Regions from separate parts of the Rhodococcus sp. P1Y genome, predicted to be linked through region 3. Evidence: riboswitches for the same ligand, from Rfam matches in the RefSeq annotation. Region 3 holds a riboswitch; each other region holds the start of a gene.
The links. Region 3 has a riboswitch for thiamine pyrophosphate ahead of thiO (glycine oxidase ThiO). Riboswitches for the same ligand answer to the same signal wherever they lie in the genome.

Region 1 (7,161 bases), 570 kb from region 3:
ACGTGCTGGCTTGTCGGAGAGGACGATCACGCGATCGGAAAGGTACACGGCCTCACGAATGTCATGCGTGATCATCAGAACGGTCCATCCGTACTCGAGCCACATTTCCTGAAGCCAGCGTTGCATGGCAGTCCGCGTGAGCGAGTCGAGGGCGCCGAAGGGCTCGTCGAGCAGTAGGAGATCGTGCCCCTGAACGACGGTGCGCAACAATGCGGCTCGTTGACGCATACCACCCGACATGTCCGACGGTCGAGACTTTTCGTACCCGTCCAACCCGAAGACCGGAAACAGTGCCTGTGCCTGCGCTCGGGCTTCTTTCCTCGGAACGCCCTGAATCTCCAGCCCGAGACTCGTGTTGTCCAGCACCGTTCGCCAGGGAAACAGTAGATCTTTCTGCGGCATGTACGCGCTCCTCGGCGCCCCGACCACTCCCGAATCCGGCGTGTCTAGCCCGGCGAGCATATTGAAGATGGTGCTCTTTCCCGAACCGCTCGGACCGATCAGCGAGACGAATTCTCCCGGCTGAACTTCGAAGCTCACCCCGTCCAGGACGCGTCGACCGTCGTAGGATTTGGTCAATCCGGATACGCGCACGCGGGTCATCGTGGCCGTCTTTCCAGCGCCCACGGTGCAACCACCCGTTCGACGGCGTAGGTCACCAGGAACAACGCAACGCTGATCACTGCCGTCACCGCAACGGCCGCCAGTACCAGGTCGGTGCGAAACGAGTTCTTCTGCTGACTCATGTAGATACCGAGTCCTGCACTTGCACCGGCATATTCGGCGAAGATCGCCCCGACTACCGCGTAAGTGATGCCGATGCGCAGTGACGTGAAGAAGCGAGGCATCGCCGACGGCAGCCGGACGTACCGAAACTGTTGCCAGCGGCTCGCGCCCATGCTGGCGAGGAGCGATCGGGCGTCACGATCTGCCGCTGCGAAGCCCTCGATGAGCCCGATCGCCATCGGGAAGAACGTGGCCAGTGCGATGACCAAGATCTTGGGCAACAGACCGAATCCGAACCAGATGATGAGCAGCGGAGCGATCGCGATGATCGGCAGCGTCTGCGACACGACGAACAGCGGTACGACGGCTCGTCGCAGCCACGGGGAGAAGTCCACGGCCACCGCGAGAATCCAGGCGACGAACAAGGAAACTGCGAACCCGACAATAGTGACTTGCACCGTCGCAGCAGCATTTTCGGCGATGGCGTCGCGATGCGCCCACCCTTGACCCACGATGCGCGACGGCGACGGAAGGATCTGTGGTCTGATTCCGCTGACAGTGACATAGATCTGCCACGCTGCGACGAGCACGACGACGATCGTCGCCGACGGAAGCGCCCAGCGGACGGCAGCGCGGAACCGGTTCTCGGTTGAACTGGGCGATGCGGCACCGGCCATTGCGCTACTGCTCACTGCGCTACCGACCGGTGCGCTACTGGTCGGCGAGATACTCATCGGTGAAGTACGTGGACCAATCGGGCTCCGACGCTAGCGCATTCCCGCTTTCGTCCACGAGAACGCCGTTGTCATAGAGGAACTTCGAGTACTCGGTCCAGGTGTCCAGATTCTGTGAGCCGACCTTGCCCGTCTCGTCCAGCATGTATTTCGAGGCAAGCATCTCCTGGCTTTCGAACACCAGTGATTCGTCGGTGAACGCACCCGGATTGGCATCGATGACATCGCGCGCGGCGCGATCGGGGTCGTCGGCGGCGAGTTGGTAGCCGCGCTGTAGAGCCTGGACGAACTTCCGTGCTTCGTCGGGATTGTCCGCGAGCCAGTTCTCGTTACCGCTGATGGTGATCGCGTAGGCGTCGGGGAAGCCGTAGTCGGTGCTCTCGAAGTACTTCATCGGCGTGCCACTGTGCTCGGCTTCGATACCTTCCCAGGCAAGGTAGGACACCGTGAAGTCAGCGGTTCCGGAGTAGACGGCCTCGTACGCGGACGTGCCGAGCACGACGCTCTCGTAGTTGCCGGTACCGCCGTCGTTCTGGATGACCTGTCGAACTCCTGCTTGCTCGCCGGTGTCGCCGAATCCGGCGTACACCTTGCCGTCGAGCGACTTCGGGCTCGTGATGTCGTCGCGATCCGCTCGAACTCCGATCGCCGTTGCCCAGTGCTGCAGCGGCGCGAGAACCGAGACAATCTGTGCGCCGGCCGCTTTCGCGAAGGTGGTCGAGCTCTGCGTGCTGATTCCGAACTCGGCGTTACCGGAGTCGACGAGCGTGTCCGGCGAACTGTTGTTGTAGGGCAACACTTCGACGTCGAGACCCGCGTCGGCGAAATACCCTTCCTGCAGTGCGACGAACAACCCGGTGTGGTTGGTGTTCGGCGTCCAGTCGAGTGCAAACCGGATGGTATCGGAGTCGTTCGTCTGGGCGCACGACGTCAGACCGGCGACCGTGATCGCTGCAACCACCGCAGCCAGTAACCGCTTCACAGTGTCACCGGCCACGGTGTCGGCGTGAGTGCGGTATCCCAGAACATCAATTCGTATCGGGTGGCGACGCGAAACGCCTGCGTCATCGACGCCCGATCGGCGTCGGTGGCTGCAGCTGCCGCCGTGTCGACGAGTGTGCGGGCGCCGTCGACGACGGCGCGAAACTCGTCCGAATCGTACGTCGACACCCACCGTGCATAGGGGTGTTCGGGATCGGCTTGGAGTACCTCGCGAGCAGCTCCTGCGAGTCGCACGGCTACGTCGGCGTAGATCCAGAAGCACGGCAGAATCGCTGCTGCTGCAACCGCATACGGCTCGGTTGCCGCGGACGCGATGAGATACGAGGTGTAGCCCAGACACGCAGGGGAGTGCTCGGCGCTCGAATCCGAGCGGGGAAGAGCGTCACCCGACAGAAGCGATTCGTGCAGCGATGCTTCTTCGACCGCACTCGCGGCCGACGTGGCCCAGAATGCAGCCGTCGCGGCGTCGGGTGCCTTGGACGCCAGGAGAGACAGCGCCTTTGCGTAGCCCTCCAGGTAGAGGTGGTCCTGCTCGATGTACGTGCGGAAAGCGTCGAGCGGCAGCGTGCCGTCTCCGAGCAGACGCAGAAATTTCAGATCGTCGATAGCAGCACGCAGATCCGCGGTCGCGTCCCACAGTCGATCCGTATGGCGAACAGGGTTCACCGAGCTAGAAGGCGCATTCATCGCCTTGACATCCCTTCGTCAGCATTACCTGCATCAGGTTCGACGGGTGTGATCTCAGCATCCGCATGTACGGACGCACCCCGTGTCAGAACATCGCCGACCATACATCATGCGGCTCCGCCGCCCGTGCGCGCGGACATACCGCCGGGTGTCACTACGCACTCACGGGGCGGTCCGAGGGGGTCGTGAGTGCATACGCACCGCCCGGCGGAATTACGCACGCACGGGAGGCGGGGCCGTTACCATGGCTAAATGAATGCAACCCACAAGTGGTCGAAGGTCGTCGCAACGCTCTGTGCCACGGGGGCCGCTCTGGTCATCGGCAGCGGTGTCGCGAATGCAGACGAATGGCCGCCCATCCCGGACTATCCGAGCCCGAGCGTTCCGTTCGAGGCGTCGGGCTTCCTGACGCCGACCGACCCGGCCTACTGGAACCCGCTGGTCGCCGAGAACAGGCTGACGTCACCGTACGGAACCAGCACCAGAATCGTCTGTACGTCGTTTCACGGCGTGCTGACCGGATGCTGGCAGGCCGACGCCCAGGGCAACCCCCACAAGCTGGTCGCGTTGCCATTCGACTTCCCGAACGTGTCCGGATCGTCGATGCCGGGCGGGGGACCTCAGCACTTCGTGTATCCGGGGTTCATCCCGGGAATCGGATAAGCCCCGGCAATCGCATCAGTTCTTCATGTCCTCGAGTTCCATTCCCTTGGTCTCGGGGATGTTGGAGCGGACGAAGAAGAAGGACACAGCGGCCATGAGGGCGAAGAAGCCGTAGATGACCCAGAGCCCGACAGTCTGGGTGAGCGGTGGGAATGCCAGCGTCACTGCGAAATTGGCAATCCAGTTCGCGGCTGTGCCGATTCCTAGGGCTACGGCGCGCATGCGGTTGGGGAACATCTCGCCGAGCAGAACCCACATGATCGGGCCCCACGTTGCGGCGAAGAAGATCACGAACAGGTTTGCTCCGATCAGTGCGACGGCACCCCAGGGGCTCGGCAGGGTGACGTCGTCGCCGCTTCCGATCTGCTGGGAGAACGAGACCGCAGCCATGGCCAAGCCGACGAACATTCCGATCGAGCCGCCGAGTAGTAGCTTTCGTCGTCCGATTCGGTCCACGAACAGGATGGCGACGAACGTCATCGTCACGTTGATGATCGAGGTGATGACCGACGTCGCGAACGACTGGTCCTCGGTGAACCCAACGGACTTCCAGAGCGTCGTCGAGTAGTAGAAGATCGCGTTGATGCCGACGAGCTGCTGCAATACGGCCATGATGATGCCGACCCACACGATGGGTTGCAGGCCGAATTTCGATCCACGGATGTCGTTGAACGAGGACTTCTCTTCTTTGCGCAGCGTCAAACGAATTTCGTGGACGCGCTCGTCCGGGTGAAGCTCGCCGGTGATGTTGGCGAGAATTTCGGCGGCCTCGTCGTCGAGGTGCTTGCCGACGAGGTAGCGCGGCGATTCGGGGATGGTCACGGCGAGCAGCCCGTAGATGAGGGCGGGTACGACGCCGACCAGGAACATCCAGCGCCAGGCTTCGAGTCCGAGCCAGAGGTCGTTGGATGCACCGTCGGCGGCGCCCTGCAGAAGAGCGTCGGACAGCAGGGCGGCAAAGATTCCGAGCGTGATCGCGAGTTGTTGGAGCGACGCGAGGCTGCCACGCCACTTTGCCGGTGCGATTTCGGCGATGTAGGCAGGAGCGATAACCGACGCGATTCCGATTCCGAGACCACCGAGGATTCGCCACAGAATGAGATCCGGAACGCTGAAAGCCAGGCCGGATCCGACCGAGGAAATGGTGAACAAGGCCGATCCGAGGACCATGACCTTCTTGCGGCCCCAGCGGTCGGCGAGCGAACCGGCGAACCAGGCGCCGACGGCGCAGCCGATCAACGCGATCGCGACGACGAAACCGGTGGTGAAAGAGCCGAGAGAGAATCTTCCTTCGATCGCGTCGACGGCGCCGTTGATGACCGAACTGTCGAACCCGAACAAGAATCCGCCCACCGCGGCGGCGACGGAAACCCCGATTACTTTTGCGCTGCCTCTTGTCGGCGTCTGGGACATCAGAAAGCACTCCTTCCGGTCTTCGAAGCTCAGCGCTCTCGGCCTTCGATGGCGATCGCGCGGCCGATTTGCCGCACCCGGGTCACTCTATGCCCGGTCGTTCGCAGTGCGAAACACCGTCCGTCATTTGAGCTCGAACGCTGAATCGGAGACGGTGAAACCGTGACCGACCTGGTCGGTGCACGTGACGCCTGTCTTCTCCTGGACAGTGCACTTAAGTCCGTTGGAGCTTCCCGATCCTGGTATCGACAGGACCTCGTCGTACGGCAGCGCACGTGCTGTGCCGTCGAATCGATGGAAGCGAGGATCGCCGGAACTCGAGAACTTTGCGGGTGATCCTGCCGTCAGTTCGATGGTGTTGGGCGGCACCGCCGAACCTTGGGCGCCGCTGCCTTCGACCCGCGGGGCCGTGGAGGGAAACTCTCCGTGGCAGCCGGCTACCGAACTGTCGGTGATCAATACGGCGCACTCGAACTTGCCACTCGGAGAAGTGAAATAGAAGGATCCTGGGTCGCCCTCGAAGCGGGAGGCGTCGGCCACGGGCGGTGCCGACGCGGTCGTCGTCGTGACCGGGGGCATCGACGTCGACGTCGGCGGGGAGGTGGTGGTGATCGCGGGCGTCGTCGTTCGGACGACCGACGGCGGGTCGGTGTCGACTGTCGCGAGCGGGGCTGTCGCAGCGCCGTCGACATTGGAGCTGCAGCCCACGAGGAGAGCGAACAATGCCCCGCCCGCTGCAGTGCCCCACACCCCGCGACGGTTCATTCCGCCAGCATAAACTGGCGAAGCTCGATCGGAGGGTTGGTACGTTGGCGGGCGTCGGAACAACTTTTCGGGGAGGTGCCATGACCGAAGCGACATGCCACGTACATACGCCGTATGGAGACGTGATCGGCCACCGAGACGGCACTGTTGTCGCATGGAAAGGGATTCCGTACGCGGCATCGACCGGAGGAGAACATCGATTCAAGGCTCCGCGCCCGGTGGAGCCGTGGTCGGAACCGAAGGACTGCGTCAAGTTCGGTCCGGTCGCGCCGCAGGGGCTCGACAATCCCGTGCCCATGGATCCCGACACCCCCATGTCCGAGGATTGCCTGTCGGTGAACGTGTGGGCACCCGAACCCGACGGAACTCCGCGGCCGGTCATGGTGTGGATTCACGGGGGTGCGTACTCGCTCGGGTCGTCTGCTCAGACGGTGTACGACGGGCGCCACCTCGCCGAACTGGGCGACCTGGTGATCGTGACCGTCAACTACCGCATCGGGGCCTTCGGATTTCTCGACCTGTCGTCGTTCTCCACCGAACAGACGGAGTTCGACGCAAATGTCGGTCTCCGAGACATGATCGCGGCTCTCCGATGGGTGCAGGAGTCGATCGGTGCATTCGGCGGTGACGCCTCGAATGTAACCCTGTTCGGTGAGTCGTCCGGAGGGGCGTCGGTCACCACTCTCATGACATCGCCTGCAACCGAAGGGCTTTTCCATCGCGCGATCGTGCAGAGCGCGCCCGCGACGTCGGTGTACGGCCAGGACCGTGCGGCTCAGGTCGCAGCCCGATTCCTCGAGATCGTCGACGTGACACCGGATCGCATCGACGAACTGAAGACGATCGACATGCACAGGCTCGTTGCAGCGAGTGACACGTTGTGTTACGACGTCCCCGCCAGGGTGCCGGGCACTCTGGGTCTCGCCCCGGTCGTCGACGGTGAGATCGTTCCTCGGTACCCCGTCGCGGCATTCCAGAAAGGTTTCGCGCACCGAATTCCACTGATCATCGGAACCAATCACGACGAGGCGTCGATATTCAGGCTGATGAAATCACCGCTGATGCCCGTCACTTCCGACACCGTGTCCGAAATGTTCCGCGCGATAGCCAACGATCATTCCGATCTGCCGGCGTTTCGCGTGGCAGAGATCATGTCTGCCTATCCGGATCG
Region 2 (7,161 bases), 1.3 Mb from region 3:
GGCGGCCACTCGGGCATCGGAATCACTCACGAATTGTCTCAGGTGGATCCGACAAGCCGTATACATGTAACTGCCGTTCATACTAAACTCGCGAAGCATGAGCACCGCCGCGAAGAGATCGACCGTCGTCAACGAAGGCATCCGACTGGCGGTGTTCGAAACCGGCAACCCCGACGGCGAGACCATCGTGCTGGTGCACGGGTGGCCCGACACGCACGAGCTGTGGAGTCACATCGTGCCCAAGCTCGCCGAGACCTTTCGCGTGATCACCTACGATTCGCGCGGCGCCGGGGAGAGCACTGTTCCGCAGGAGCGAGCGGCGTACCGGTTGAGCAATCTGGCGTCGGACTTCTACGCAGTCGCCGACGCCGTCAGCCCCGACCACCCGGTGCACGTACTTGCCCACGACTGGGGTGCCGTCGAAGTCTGGGAGGCTGCGGCGCAGCCACAGGCGGTCGATCGGATCGCCTCGTACACATCCATTTCCGGCCCCAACCTCGACCATCTGGGGCGGTGGTCGAGGTCTCGCTTGACCAAGCCGACGTGGACCGGCCTCAAGCAGGTCTTCGCACAGACCCGCGCATCCTGGTACACCGTCACATTCCACATCCCCGGCCTGTCGACGTGGCGGATCAAACGACAATTCGCCAAGGGCTGGCCCGCGTTCCTGCAGGAGTTCTCGAACGTCGACCCCGCGCTCGTCACCCAGAATCCGACGTTGTGGTCCGACGCCACCCACGGAACAAACCTGTACCGCGCCAACCTGATTCCTCGCTTGACCAACCCTCGTGAGCGCTACGTCGACATTCCGGTGCAGCTCATCGTCAACACCGAAGATGTCGCAGTTCGTCCGTATCACTACGACGACACGAGCAAGTGGGTCAAGCATCTGACCCGCAACGACATTCCGGCAGGGCATTGGTCGCCGATCTCGCACGCGAACGAAATCGCCGAGCTCACGAAGAAGTACATAGCCAGCCTGTCCTGACCCTGCCCAGTTCAGGGCACGAGTACCAGCTTGTGCCGCACCGAAGACGCTCGCGTCCAAGCGCTTTCGACGTCCGCGAGAGGGACTTCCTCGAAGTCGAGAATGATCCGGCCCTCACCCGCCCACTCACTGACGCGGCGGTAGGCGTCGCGCATCGTTTCCTGGCCGTAGTGAATCGGCATGAATCCGGTGATCGTGGCTCCGAGCGCCCGCATCAACTGCGCGGGAATGGTGATGTCGGCGCCCGCCCGCTCGCCGATCTGAACAGAGCGCACTCCGCGGTTTCCTGCGCGTAGGGCAGCCAAGGCCACGCCGCCCCAGGTGTAATCGAGAATGATGTCGACACCTCCCGACGCCTCGCGAAGCGCCTCCGTCAGGTCGGGGACATCGGCCTGCACTATCGCCGTTGCACCGAGTTCGAGTGTCGACTCGAGCGCCTGACTGTCCCGACCGACGACGGTGATCGAGCCGGCCCCGAGCACCCTCGCCGCCTGAACTGCGATTCGCCCGACGACTCCGGATCCACCGAGGATCACCACGCTTTCACCAGGCGCGATATGCGCACCTTCGATCAGCGGCATGGTCCCGGCCAAACCCGCATTGCCCAGGGTCGCAGCAGCCGCAAAGCTCACCGAGTCCGGTAGATCGATGAGATGCGCAGCGGGTACGAGCGCGCGCTCGGCCATCGACCCGAACGGGCTCGTCGGCAGCGAGAAGTAGACCCTCCGGCCGTCACTCGTGATTCCAGCACCCTCGATACCGGTGACAACCGGAAGCTCGCGCGGGCTCAGATAGTGCGTGCCCGACGCTATCGCGAGGTCGACTGCGTTGACAGTCGCCGCCCTCACCTGCACCGATTCCGATCCGGGTTGCGGCACCGGCTCTCCGAAGTCTTCGTAGACGGGCGATCCGAACCCTGTGAGAACTGCTGCCTTCATAGCCGAGACCTCCGATGAACTTATTTTCACTGAATACAGATTCAGTGTGTACTCTTCTGTCGAGACTGTCAACGAAAGGACCCAAGGTGGCGACTACATCGCGCGACCGCCAGGCAGCGCAGACCCGCGCAGATCTCGAGGACGCTGCGCGAATTGTGTTTGCACGCACTGGATACCTGGCCGCCAAGATCACCGACATAACTCGGGAGGCCGGCCGTGCCGCTGGGTCGTTCTACAACCATTTCGACAGCAAGGACGCGCTCCTGCTCGCCCTTGCAGAGCGATTCGCCCAGGACGCAGATTCCGTTGTCGCCATCCAAGATCCGCACGCCCGCGACTCCCGCACCATGCGGCCGCACCTAGAGGTGTTCTGGCAGATCTTCGAGAGCAACCGAGTCGTCATCGACGCACTACGCGACGCTGCGTTGGTCAATTCCGAACTCGCCGCGAACATCGACGAGTTCATGACGGTTCAATTCGAGCCGTGGACCGAACGGTTGCGAGGTTTTCAGCGAGACGGCACCGAGCTTCCCGCGCCACCGGAGGTGACGGCACAGTTGGTCGCAAGCACCGCCGAATCGTTTGCCCGCACTTGGCGCGGCAGCAGCGAGGACGGCCTCGAAGCCCTGGTCCGCTTCGTCGACCGGGCGATCTTCGGCACGTCAGGCGAGATGACCCCGTAGAGTTGTCGACTCGTATTCACGACGGAAGAGGCCGCGCGACTGCAGGATTGGAATTACCTGATCCACGAAGTCGTCCAAACCCTCGGGATACAGGGGAGGCATGAGGTTGAATCCGTCGGCCGCGCCGCCTGAGATCCATGCCTGGATCTCGTCCGCAATCGACTCGGGTGTGCCGATCATCGTGGCGTGCCCGCCGCCCGCGGCGAGGGTGCCGAGAAGTTCCCGAACGGTCGGTGAGTCCTGTGCGATGATCCTCAGAATTGTCTCGTAGCGACCGTGCGGGCCGGTGAACTCCTCGATCGGCGGCAACGACGGGACCGGCGCATCGAGTTCCCAACCACTGCAATCCTGTTCGACGAACATGCCCAGTTGTCGCAGAGACTGTTCGACGGGGAGCAAAGCATCGAGCTCGGACTTCTTGGCACGAGCTTCCGCCATGGTCGAGCCGACGTACGTCACCAAACCGGGCATGATCCCGACCGACGACGAGTTCCTACCCGCCGCGTCGATTCGAGTCTTCACGTCACGGTAATATGCTGCGCCCGAATCGATGTCGTATGCGACCGCGTAAATGGCTTCGGCGTATCGCGCGGCCAGGTCCCGACCCTGCCCCGATGCGCCTGCTTGGAACAGGACCGGGCGACCCTGCGGGGACCGCGGTACCGTCAGCGGCCCGTCGACCGAGAAGTACTTGCCCACGTGATCGATGGAGCGGACCTTCGCCGGATCGGCGTACCTCCCGTCCCGATCCAGGTCGAGCGCGTCGGCATCCCAACTGTCCCACAGCGACAGTGCAACCTCGACGAACTCCTCGGCGCGGGCGTAACGCTCTGCACGAGGGGGTATTTCACCGTAACCGTGATTGCGGGCTTCGGCGTCGAACATCGAGGTGACGACGTTCCACCCGGCACGGCCGCCGCTGATGTGATCGAGAGAACTGAGCAACCGAGCGGCGTGAAATGGTGTGTAGAACGTCGTCGACACCGTGGTCACGAGTCCGATGTGCGTGGTTGCCCTGGCCATGGCCGTCAGGGCGGTGATGGGTTCGAGGAACCATGTTCCGGCTCCTGCGGGATCACGAACGGAGTGTCCGTCGGCGAAGAACACTGCGTCGAGTTTGCCGCGTTCGGCTGTCCGCGCGAGATCCTCGTAGTACCGAATGTCGCCGAGATCCTCGACCCGGGAGTTCGGATGACGCCACGCCGCGCTGTGGTGGCCGCAGCCGAACAGGAATGCGTTCAAGTGCAGCATATGTCAGTCCTTGACCAAACCGCCGTCGACGACGAGGTTCTGACCGGTCACCGACCTGGACCACGGTGACGCGAAAAACAATGATGCGTCGGCGAATTCCTCCGGTGTCACGACGCGCCCGAGCGGGGTCGATGCCGCGATCAGATCGAACACCTCGTCGGGCGTCGCAGCGCTGGCATCGGTGGTGCGAAGCAGACCTCCGGAGACCATGTTGACGGCGATGCCGTCGGCCCCGAGATCCGCTGCAAGAGTTCGTGTCAGCGACAGGAGTGCAGCTTTGGCCGCGGTGTACTCGTGGTAGGGGACCACCGGGTTCTGGAACAAATTGGTACCCACGTTGACGATTCGACCGAATCCGCCTGCACGCATTCCGGGCAGTGCACGTTGCGTGGTGGTCAGCGCACCGCGGACTGCACCCTGGAACTGTGCGTCGAACTGTTCCCACGAGATGGTGTCGGCTTTGGCGCGTGCATCACCGTTGAACGAGAAGTCGGCAAGAGCATTGTTGACGACGGTCGTGACCGTGGTCCCGAAATGCTGCTCGGCGGCGCCGAACAATGCGTCGATCTGTCCGGCGTCGGTGACGTCGGCCCGCACGGCGAGACCACCGATCTCTGCGGCAAGCGCTTCGGCAGAATCTTGACTACGACGGTAGTTCACGACGACGCGTGCGCCCTGGCCTGCGTATGCGCGGGCGATCGCGGATCCGAGTCCGCGGCCTGCTCCGGTGACCAGGACTGTCTGCTCGTCGAAATTCATGCGCGTACCTCTCGCTCGGTCGGGACGTCCGAGCACGAAGTCGCACAGACATTCCTACGCTGGTGTTGGCCAGATCAGGTTCGACGGGTGTGTTCTCAGCCGCATCGGTGCGGCACCCCGTGTCCACGGAAGACTCTAACCCGTATCGCGCGTTCTATTCGTATCTATCCCTGACGCTAGAGATCGATATAGGCTCCTACGATGCCCGATCGCGTGTACGTCGAATACTGGCTCGACGAAAATGTGGTTCTCGTACTGGACAATCGGGTGGTCGAGATCTTCGACGCCACTCACGCGGTCGTATCGGGGACTCCCCGTTGGCACGTGAACCACATCGGAGTGGAAGCAAAGCCCAGGAAGAACGGTGGCCTGCGCATCACGATCGGCGCACGGTTGCCCGACCAATCCCTGTCGTACATCGGTGCACAGGCGGTGCTCGACGTGCCGGAGGACAAGGTCCCGCACGTGCTGGCGTTCTTCGACCGCGCGAAGGAAGCCCGAGCTAGCCGGTGACCACCCAACCGTGCGCCGGCACCGTCACCCAGCCGGACCGCACGGATGCATGCCCAGCGAGGATGTCCCCGGACATGCGATAGTCGACTGCCTCGTCACCGAGATTGAGTGCGACATGCAGTTCGTGCGAACCGTCGTGCGCGCGGTAGAGCATCGCCGTGTTGGTGAGCTCCGCCGTCTCCGTGCGCGCAGTGTGTAACCACGAGTGCCGCCGCCTCAGGCCGATCAACTCCTGATGCAGGTGGTAGGTAGGCCAACCGCTCGGGTCCAGTTGATCCTTGGTCATCGGAAATTCGGGGCGAACATCATCGTCACCGCCGACACGTTCTTCTTTCACGCCGCGGAAACCCTGTTCGTCTCCGTAGTAGATCATCGGAGTGCCCCCGGTCGTGAACAGCACGACGAGCGCGTGCGCCAGATGCCGAGAGTCCTCGACAGTGCTCGCGATTCGGTTGACGTCGTGGTTTCCGACGAACGTCGCCGGGACGAACGTGTCGAGCCAGTCGTTGTGCCGACCGAGCGCATGCGACAGTTCGAAGAAGTTCAGCTCGGAGATACCGCTCCACGTTGCTTTCCACAGCTCGTACTGGGTCACCGAGTCGAGCGAACTGCGCGACACGATCTGCGCATAGTCACCGTGAATGACCTCGCCCAGGAAGTAGGCGTCGGGATGCTTCTCACGTACCCGAGGTACAACCGTGTTCCAGAACGCCGGCGGCACAGCGTATGCCGCGTCCAGACGCCAGGCGTCGGCTCCTCGGTCGAGCCAGTGGTTCATCACCTGGGCGATGAAGTCCTGCACCTCGGGATTGCCGTGGTTCAGGGTGACGAGCTCGTCGTGGCCTTCGAAATTGCGATGGGACGGCCGGTCTCCCGAACGATCGATGTGGAACCAGGATCCTTCGCCGTCGCGCAACTCCTGCTGAAATCTCGGAAACCGTTGGCCGACATGGTTGAAAACGCCGTCGAGCATGATCTTCAGGCCGCGGCTGTGCGCTGCCTCGACCAGCGTATCGAAATCCTCGTCGGTGCCGAGCCTGGAGTCGATGTGCAAATAGTCGACGGTCTCGTACCCGTGCCCTTCCGAGGCAAAAATCGGCCCGAGCGCAATTCCGGAAGCCCCCAATTCGAGGGCGTAGTCCAGCCATTCGACGATCTTGAGCAGCTTGTGTTCCTCGGCCAGCGAGGTTCCGTCCCAGTCGCGCACCGGTGCTCCCGCAAAGCCCAGCGGGTAGACGTGCCACCAGATTGCATGCTCCACCCACGACGGACTCACGCGGTCACCCCCTGGTCACTCCGCAGGCTACGCTCCCGCACCACATCCTGGTCACTCCGCAGGCTACGCTCCCGCACCACGCTCTCGCGGCCGAGTTCAGCTGCCCCCGCATGCCCGGACAAACTGGTGACCAGATCGAATTCGGCCAGGATGCACCGAAGTACGTGCTCCACACCCGCCTGACCGCCCAACGCCAGGCCGTAGAGGAACGGCCTGCCGAGCAGGATTGCGTCGGCGCCGAGCGCCAAGGCTTTCGCCATGTCGGAGCCGGTTCTGACGCCCGAGTCGAAGAGAACCGTCAACTGCTCACCGACGGCATCGACGATCTCCGGCAACGCATCGAGCGAGGCACGGGCACCGTCGATCTGACGGCCACCGTGATTCGACACGACGATGCCGTCGACACCGTGCTCCTGTGCAAGCCGCGCGTCACCGACGGTGCAGATGCCCTTCAGTACGATGGGTCCGTTCCAGTGCTCGCGCAGGAAGGCGAGCTGCGACCAGTTCAAGCCAGGGTTGGGGAACATCTGCGCCCAATGCATCGCTGCTGCAATCGGATTGGCCTCGACAGGCTGATCGAGGCCCGCCTGGAACGCCGGATCGGTCAGGTAGTTCTCGATACCGAGGTTGGCCAGGAACGGGAGGTAACCGCGGTCGAGGTCGGCCGGGCGCCACCCGAGCAATGTGGTGTCGAGGGTCAGCACGAGCGTCGTGAACCCTGTGGCTGCCGCACGTTCCAGAAAGCTCAGCAAC
Region 3 (7,161 bases):
ACGCGCGGAATCTCCACCAAACCGGCACCGAGCCGACGTCTGGGGTCGGTGCGATGCGATCGACTCGACCGCGTGCGTCCCGAGGTCCGTGACGAACGAACAGGAGAGACCGTGGCTTGGGTTCTGTCGACGGCCTGGGTTCTGTCGGCAGCCGGGGTTCTGTCCACGGCCGCGGTGGCATCGGACGTCGGCGGACGCGGAGTTGCCTGTGTACGTTCCACAGCCTCAGTGCGTTCCCCAGCCTCGGTGCGGTCCACAGCCTCGGTGCGACTGACGGCTTGGGTACGTTCGGAAGCTTCGGTGAACTGGGAAGGAGCGGTGGAAGGACCGGTCGGGTTTTCGGGATCGCGCGTGCTCATGTCTTCGCTCAATCCACGTACTGGGGGAAGGGAGCACCCGGCGAACTACCGAGCACGGTGAGCCAACGGTTGTAGAAGCGGTTCCAGGTACCGTCGCGGCGGATTCGTTCGAGAGTTCCGTTGACGAAACGAACCAAATCCTCACTCTCCTTCTTGATGCCGACACCGTACGGCTCCGGACTGAGGCTGTCGCCGACCAGCTGGAGGTACGGGTCCTGCGCGGCGAGGCCTGCCAGGATGGTGTCGTCGGTGCTGATGGCGTCGACCTGTCGCTGCTGCAACACCACGAGGCAGTCGGACCACATTGCGGCCGTGATGATCTGGGCGGCCGGGACGATCCGCTGCAATCTGCGTAGCGACGTGGTGCCGTCGACGGCGCACACGCGCCGGTTCGCTAGATCGGCGACGCCGTTGATGCCCGATCCGCGCACGGCCAGAACTCGGTGTTGCGCCTGGAAGTACACCGTGGAGAACGCGACCTGCTCCTTGCGGGCGCAGGTGATGGTCATCGTCTTGACCACTACGTCTACCGTCGAATTCTGGAGAGCCTCGATGCGTTCGGCAGAGGTCAGGATGCGGAAGTCGACCAACTCCGGGTCGCCGAGCAGGTCCCGGGCGATCTCGCGGGCGATGTCCACGTCGAAGCCGACGAGTTTCCCCGTCATCGGGTCGCGGAAACTGAAGAGATTGCTGCCCGTGTCGAGACCGACGGTGAGGCGCCCGCGAGCCTTGATCGCGTCGATCGTCGGCGTGGGAGGGGTGTTCTCGGCTGCGAGTCCCGCAGGCGTGGGACGGAGACTGGCGGTCGGCCTCGCGCACTGCGCGTCCGGGGTGGCTGGGTCGGGTGCGTCGGTGGGCGGTCCTGCGCCGTCGGGGAGTGGTGGTTCGGTGTAGCTGACGTCCGGTTCGGGCGGCAACGGCTCGGGCGAAACACAACTCGTGACGAGTAACCCGACGAGGATCAGGGCGAGAAGTGACAGAAGCCTGTTCACAAGTATTCACGCAACCTCGGTATGAGACCTCCCGTGACCGCCGCTGCCGCGGCGACGGTGAGAACTATTGCGCCGGAAGACACTCCGGTGAGCGAGGTTTTGGCACGCTCGACGTTGCCACGGAGTTCGGAACGAGCGTCCTCGATACCACCGATGAGCATGTCGTCGAGAGACTTGAACTGAAAGGCGGAATCGGCAACTCCACTGCCGGTCGCGATGGTGACCGCGGTGTTGAAATCGCCGACGGTCAAGGCGTCGTCGATTCGGTCGTGGGCAATGCGCCACTTCGAGAGCGAGTCGGTCATCGCCGCATTATCGTCGAACAGATTTCCGAGTTGGTTTGTCTTCTCGGTGAATTCGGCGTTGTATTCACGTCTGCTGCCGCGCTGAACCAAATTGAGCGTTTCGTCGGAGCGAGCTTGCTGCGCGAAGATGAACCCGGTCGTCAGTTCCTGGAGAGGCGCGACACCGCGGTCGAGGGCGCGATGGGTCGCCGACGCCGAAATCAGGCCGGCCACCAGCATCCAGCCGAGCAACACCGTCACCAACGCCGACGCCGTCAGGAATCCCCAATTGAGGGTGCGGTGCGTTCGGCGGGAGAGATAGATCTGAGCCAGAACCAGCAGTGCCAGTGTCAGCACGATCAACGCGATCGCGAACACCGGAGGGTTGACGAACCGTTCCTGATCGGTGGATACGCGTGACGCCTGCTCGGTGTAGAGCCGCTCGGCTCTGGGCAGCAGCGAAGTCTGCATCAGCGTCGAAGCCTCGCCCAGATACGAAGAACCCACCGGGTTACCGCTTCGATTGTTCGACCTCGCGGTCTCGACCAATCCTGTGTAGACCGGGAAAGCTGCGCTGATCTCGGTGAGGACGGTACGTGCTTCGTCGTCGTTCTCCCCCAGACCGTTGGATGCGCGAATGAGTTCCGTGCCGGCTTCTCCGATTGCCTGCGCGTACCGGTCGCGGACCTCCTGCGGCTCCAGACCGCCCGCGATGAATGCCGTCGAGGCTGCCGCATCGGCGACTGACAGCGCGCCGTACAGATTCTGCGCCGAGTTGGCCAGCGGCTCGGTTCGGACGAGCAGGGAATCGAGAGTGTAGGCGCGGTCGGTCACGGCCTGCGAGGTGATGAAACCGGTGGAGACCGAGACGAGAACGAGGAGCAACCCGAGGGTGATCATGCGCACCGGCGTCGACCGCGCAAGGCGTCGTAGCTCTCGCCGCGAGTCGCTTTCCGAAGCCATAGCTGCTGTCGTGGGAGGTACGGCAGCAGTGGGTGTAGTGCCGACCACATTCACAGGTTCGAGCATATAAGTTCTGCGACCGGAGCGCGTGCGGCGACGCCGACACTCGGCGCGGAATTATCGCCCGAGCGCTTCCCGGCGGCGCAATCCCCGGGACGGCAGCTCTCGCCTAAGGTAGGGCAGTATGCGCGGCGACGGTGACGGGTGGGTAATCGGCGAGAACGGGACACGGCACTGGGGAAAGCACGGCGCCGCTGGTCTATTGCTTCGTGCGCCCTCGCCTGGCGGTGAGCCGACGGTGCTGCTGCAGCACCGAGCACTGTGGAGCCATCAGGGTGGAACGTGGGCGCTGCCGGGTGGTGCACGAGATTCGCACGAGAGCAGCGTCGACGCGGCTGTCCGCGAAGCGGACGAGGAAGCGGGCATCGGTTCGGAGCGGTTGCAGGTCCGGGGCGAGAAGGTCACCGCCCGAGTTGCGAGCGGGTGGTCGTACACGACAGTCGTCGCCGACGCCGATCACCAACTCGCCACGACCCCCAACGGCGAAAGCACCGAATTGCGATGGGTGCCCGAGGACTCGGTCGACCTGTTGCCTCTGCACCCGGGGTTCGCTGCCAGCTGGCCCGAGCTGCGCGCTACACCGCTTCGAGTGCTCCTCGACACGGCGAACGTCCTCGGATCGCGGCCGAACGGTTGGTGGCGGGACCGAAGCGGAGCGACCGGTGAATTGCTGACCTCGCTGGCCGAGGTGTTGCCGAGGACGGTGGAACTGCCCGACGGCAGTTTCGGCTGGCTCGACTCGATCGAAGCGGTGCTCGAGGGTGACGCCAGAGCCGCGCAGTTCGAGGACACGCGCATCCCGGTCTTTCATGCGGCCGGCAGCGGTGACGACGAGCTTGCCCGACGCGCACACGACGGCGACGCGTTGACCGCGCTCGTCACCGCCGATCGTGGGCTGCGCCAACGACTGCCGACAGCCGTTCAGGTGCTGTCACCATCGACCGTACTGGCCTGGCTCGACTAGCTCCGTCTGAGCTTCTCGGCGAGTTCCTGCGCGGCAGCCTGCGGGTCGCGGGCTGCAGTGATGGCGCGGACCACGACGATCCGGTCGGCGCCCGCGGCGAGAACCTCGTCGACGTTGTCTGCATCGATGCCGCCGATCGCGAACCAGGGCCGCGAAGGTGCCGACTCCGCGGTGCTGCGTAGAAGGTCGAGACCGGCCGCCTTTCGGTTCGGCTTGGTGGGAGTTGCCCACACCGGTCCCGTCGCGAAATAGTCGACGCCGTCCTCGATGGCCGCAAGGCTGGCCTGGCTTCGGTTCTGCGTCGACCGTCCGATGACCACGTCGGGCCCGAGGATCTGGCGGGCGTAGTGAACGGGTAGATCGCCCTGGCCCAGATGCAGGACATCTGCGCCCGACGCCAAAGCCAGGTCGGCCCTGTCGTTGACGGCGAGCAATGCACCGTGGCGCCTGGTCGCGGCCGACAGGATGGCCAGCGCGGCGATCTCGTCCTTGGCCTCGAGCGGGCCGTGTTCACGCTCACCGGCGGAGTTCTTGTCGCGGAGCTGAATGATGTCGACTCCGCCGGACAGGGCGGCCTCGGCGAACTGCGCGAGGTCACCGTGCTCACGGCGAGCGTCGGTGCACAGATACAGGCGAGCAGATGCCAAACGCTCGCGTGCCGATTGATTTCGGGAGCTCTGAGTGGGATGCACGATGCAAACGGTAGTCTGTGATCAGTTCGTAACGACACGGGAGTCCTGGGGTACGCGGGGCTGAGAGTGGACACGCCCGTCCTTACCGTCAATACCTGAACCGGATCATGCCGGCGCAGGGAGTGAGGTGGGTCAGGAAATGTCGACAACGCTTGCCGTCGTGGGTGGCGGCGTCATCGGTCTTGCCGTTGCGGCGCGCGCAGTGCGTGACGGGTGGACGGTCACCCTGTACGACCCGTCCGTCGGGTCGGGTGCGTCGTGGGTAGCCGGCGGCATGCTCGCACCGCTGTCGGAAGGGTGGCCCGGCGAACACGACCTGCTCGCGCTCGGTGCACAGTCCCTCGCACGGTGGCCCGAGTTCGCACGCAGCTTGGGAGTCGACGTCTTCTCCGCATCAGGATCGTTGACCGTCGCACTGGATTCGGCCGATGCCGCAGATCTGCGGACCATCGCAGAATTCGTCGGACAGCAAGGTCACGAGCTCGAGATTCTCGGCCGCGCACAGATCCGGGAACTCGAACCGTCGTTGGCGCAGAACATCCGCCTCGGGCTGCTCGCGCCCACCGAATCCGCCGTCGACAATCGGGCTCTGATCACTGCCCTGCTTCAGGCTGCCGACGGTGTGGAGTTCGTTGCCGATACCGTCGCCGATCTCGATTCGCTCGACGCCGACCAGATTGTCGTCGCGTCGGGCGCACAGACTGCGACACTGCTCCCTTCCGTGCCTGTTCGCGCCGTGAAGGGCGAGATCCTCAGGCTTCGCCGACGACCGAGTGCAGGGGAGGCACCCACGCGCACCATCCGCGGCAGCGTCCACGGCCGGCCCATCTACCTGGTTCCCCGCGGCGATGGGCTCGTGGTCGGAGCAACGCAATACGAATCCGGCCAGGACACGCAGGTGACCGTCGCAGGCGTCCGCGACCTCATCGCCGACGCCGAACGACTGATGCCGAGCATCGGCGAATACGAACTGTACGAGGCCGCTGCCGGACTACGCCCGATGAGCCCGGACGGACTCCCCGTCATCGGTCGCATCTCCGACCGCGTGATCGTCGCATCAGGACACGGACGCAACGGAATCCTGTTGACGCCCATCACCGCAGACGCTGTCTCGGCGCTACTCGCCGGCGACACACTCCCCGAGGCAAAGGCCGCCGATCCAGCCCGGTTCCCCAGAAAAGGTAGGCAAGAATGATCACTGTCAACGGCGAAGACCACGCCCTCTCCGAGGGGCTGACGATGCGTCAGTTGCTGACCCAGCTCTCCATGCCGGACAAGGGCATCGCCGTCGCCGTCGACGGCACAGTGCTGCCGAAGAGCCGATGGGACTTGACCACCGTCGAAAAGGGCTGGAACATCGAAGTTCTCACGGCGGTGCAGGGTGGATAGGGGTCGTTCCGCGGGCTCCACTCCCACCGACGAGGGTCGTTCCGCAGGCTCCACTCCTGAGGTGGCTGACGTGTTGAGAATTGCGGACAAGACTTTCGACTCCCGCCTCATCATGGGCACCGGGGGAGCGGCCAACCTGGCTGTACTCGAAGAGGCGCTCGTCGCGTCGGGGACCGAGTTGACCACCGTCGCGATGCGACGCGTCGACGCAGGCGGCGGCACCGGTGTGCTCGAGCTGCTGCGAAAGCTGAACATTGCGCCACTGCCGAACACCGCTGGTTGTCGCGGCGCAGCCGAAGCAGTGCTGACCGCTCAGCTGGGTCGCGAGGCCCTCGAAACGGACTGGGTCAAGCTCGAAGTGATCGCCGACGAACGGACCCTCCTGCCCGACGCCATCGAATTGGTCAAGGCAGCAGAACAACTCGTCGACGACGGTTTCAACGTTCTGCCGTACACCACCGACGATCCGGTGCTTGCCCGCAGGCTCGAAGACATCGGATGTGTCGCCGTCATGCCGCTCGGCGCACCCATCGGAACCGGTCTCGGCATTTCCAATCCGCACAATATCGAGATGATCGTCGACGCGGCAGGGGTGCCCGTGATCCTCGACGCGGGTATCGGGACCGCGAGCGACGCCGCCCTCGCGATGGAATTGGGTTGCGATGCAGTCCTGCTCGCTACGGCAGTCACACGCGCCAAGGATCCGGCGCTCATGGCGTCGGCGATGCGGCACGCGGTCTCGGCGGGGTTTCAGGCCCGCCGTGCCGGGCGAATCCCCAAGCGATTCTGGGCGCAGGCCAGTTCTCCGATGTAAGCGCCCGTCATCCGAAAGGATGACGAAGGTCGAGACTCGAGAGCGATGTGCTCGCCTACCTCGGTGATGCACAGTAAGTGCCATGATCGAAGTAGCGGGACTGACCAAGCAGTACGGAGCGGTGAAGGCAGTCGAAGACCTCACCTTCACCGTCAAACCAGGGATCGTGACCGGCTTCCTCGGACCCAACGGGGCAGGCAAGTCGACGACCATGCGGATGATCCTCGGATTGGACCGCCCCACCAGCGGGCACGCCCTGATCGAAGGCAAGCCCTACAGCCAACTCAAGCAGCCACTGCGTACCGTCGGCGCGCTTCTCGACGCCAAGTGGGTGCACCCGAATCGCTCGGCGCGCGCGCATCTCGAGTGGATGGCCGCATCCAACGGAATTCCGAAGTCGCGTGTCGACGAGGTGCTTCGGTTGGTCGGCCTCAGCGAGGTCGCGAAGAAGAATGCCGGCGGCTTCTCACTGGGAATGTCGCAGCGTCTCGGTTTGGCCGGCGCACTGCTCGGTGACCCGAAGGTGCTGCTGTTCGACGAGCCGGTCAACGGACTCGATCCGGAGGGGATCGTCTGGATTCGAAAGTTCATGCAGCGCTTGGCTGCCGAAGGCCGGACGGTTCTCGTGTCGAGCCACCTCCTGT

Region 1: linked by a shared signal. The riboswitch ahead of D8W71_RS23295 (TenA family protein) and the one ahead of thiO (glycine oxidase ThiO) in region 3 are both predicted to bind thiamine pyrophosphate.
Region 2: linked by a shared signal. The riboswitch ahead of D8W71_RS04780 (3-oxoacyl-ACP reductase) and the one ahead of thiO (glycine oxidase ThiO) in region 3 are both predicted to bind thiamine pyrophosphate.

The regions. Positions count from the first base shown of each region.
Region 1 covers NZ_CP032762.1:5,052,491-5,059,651, reverse strand. Annotated here, with positions in the region: gene D8W71_RS23310 (ABC transporter ATP-binding protein) at 1-603, opposite strand, end outside; gene D8W71_RS23305 (ABC transporter permease) at 600-1,403, opposite strand; gene D8W71_RS23300 (ABC transporter substrate-binding protein) at 1,438-2,457, opposite strand; gene D8W71_RS23295 (TenA family protein) at 2,439-3,149, opposite strand; TPP riboswitch at 3,143-3,242, opposite strand; gene D8W71_RS23290 (hypothetical protein) at 3,402-3,812, shown strand; gene D8W71_RS23285 (sugar porter family MFS transporter) at 3,828-5,258, opposite strand; gene D8W71_RS23280 (hypothetical protein) at 5,349-5,990, opposite strand; gene D8W71_RS23275 (carboxylesterase/lipase family protein) at 6,071-7,161, shown strand, end outside.
Region 2 covers NZ_CP032762.1:1,009,071-1,016,231, reverse strand. Annotated here, with positions in the region: gene D8W71_RS04805 (hypothetical protein) at 1-17, opposite strand, end outside; gene D8W71_RS04800 (alpha/beta fold hydrolase) at 98-988, shown strand; gene D8W71_RS04795 (quinone oxidoreductase family protein) at 1,000-1,926, opposite strand; gene D8W71_RS04790 (TetR/AcrR family transcriptional regulator) at 2,013-2,609, shown strand; gene D8W71_RS04785 (LLM class flavin-dependent oxidoreductase) at 2,589-3,860, opposite strand; gene D8W71_RS04780 (3-oxoacyl-ACP reductase) at 3,864-4,619, opposite strand; TPP riboswitch at 4,654-4,749, opposite strand; gene D8W71_RS04775 (hypothetical protein) at 4,821-5,132, shown strand; gene D8W71_RS04770 (alpha-amylase family glycosyl hydrolase) at 5,122-6,408, opposite strand; gene D8W71_RS04765 (alpha-hydroxy-acid oxidizing protein) at 6,405-7,161, opposite strand, start outside.
Region 3 covers NZ_CP032762.1:5,619,936-5,627,096, reverse strand. Annotated here, with positions in the region: gene D8W71_RS26075 (tetratricopeptide repeat protein) at 1-371, opposite strand, end outside; gene D8W71_RS26070 (transporter substrate-binding domain-containing protein) at 368-1,351, opposite strand; gene D8W71_RS26065 (hypothetical protein) at 1,348-2,598, opposite strand; gene D8W71_RS26060 (NUDIX hydrolase) at 2,783-3,622, shown strand; gene thiE (thiamine phosphate synthase) at 3,619-4,314, opposite strand; TPP riboswitch at 4,341-4,453, shown strand; gene thiO (glycine oxidase ThiO) at 4,454-5,509, shown strand; gene thiS (sulfur carrier protein ThiS) at 5,506-5,703, shown strand; gene D8W71_RS26040 (thiazole synthase) at 5,765-6,517, shown strand; gene D8W71_RS26035 (ATP-binding cassette domain-containing protein) at 6,600-7,161, shown strand, end outside.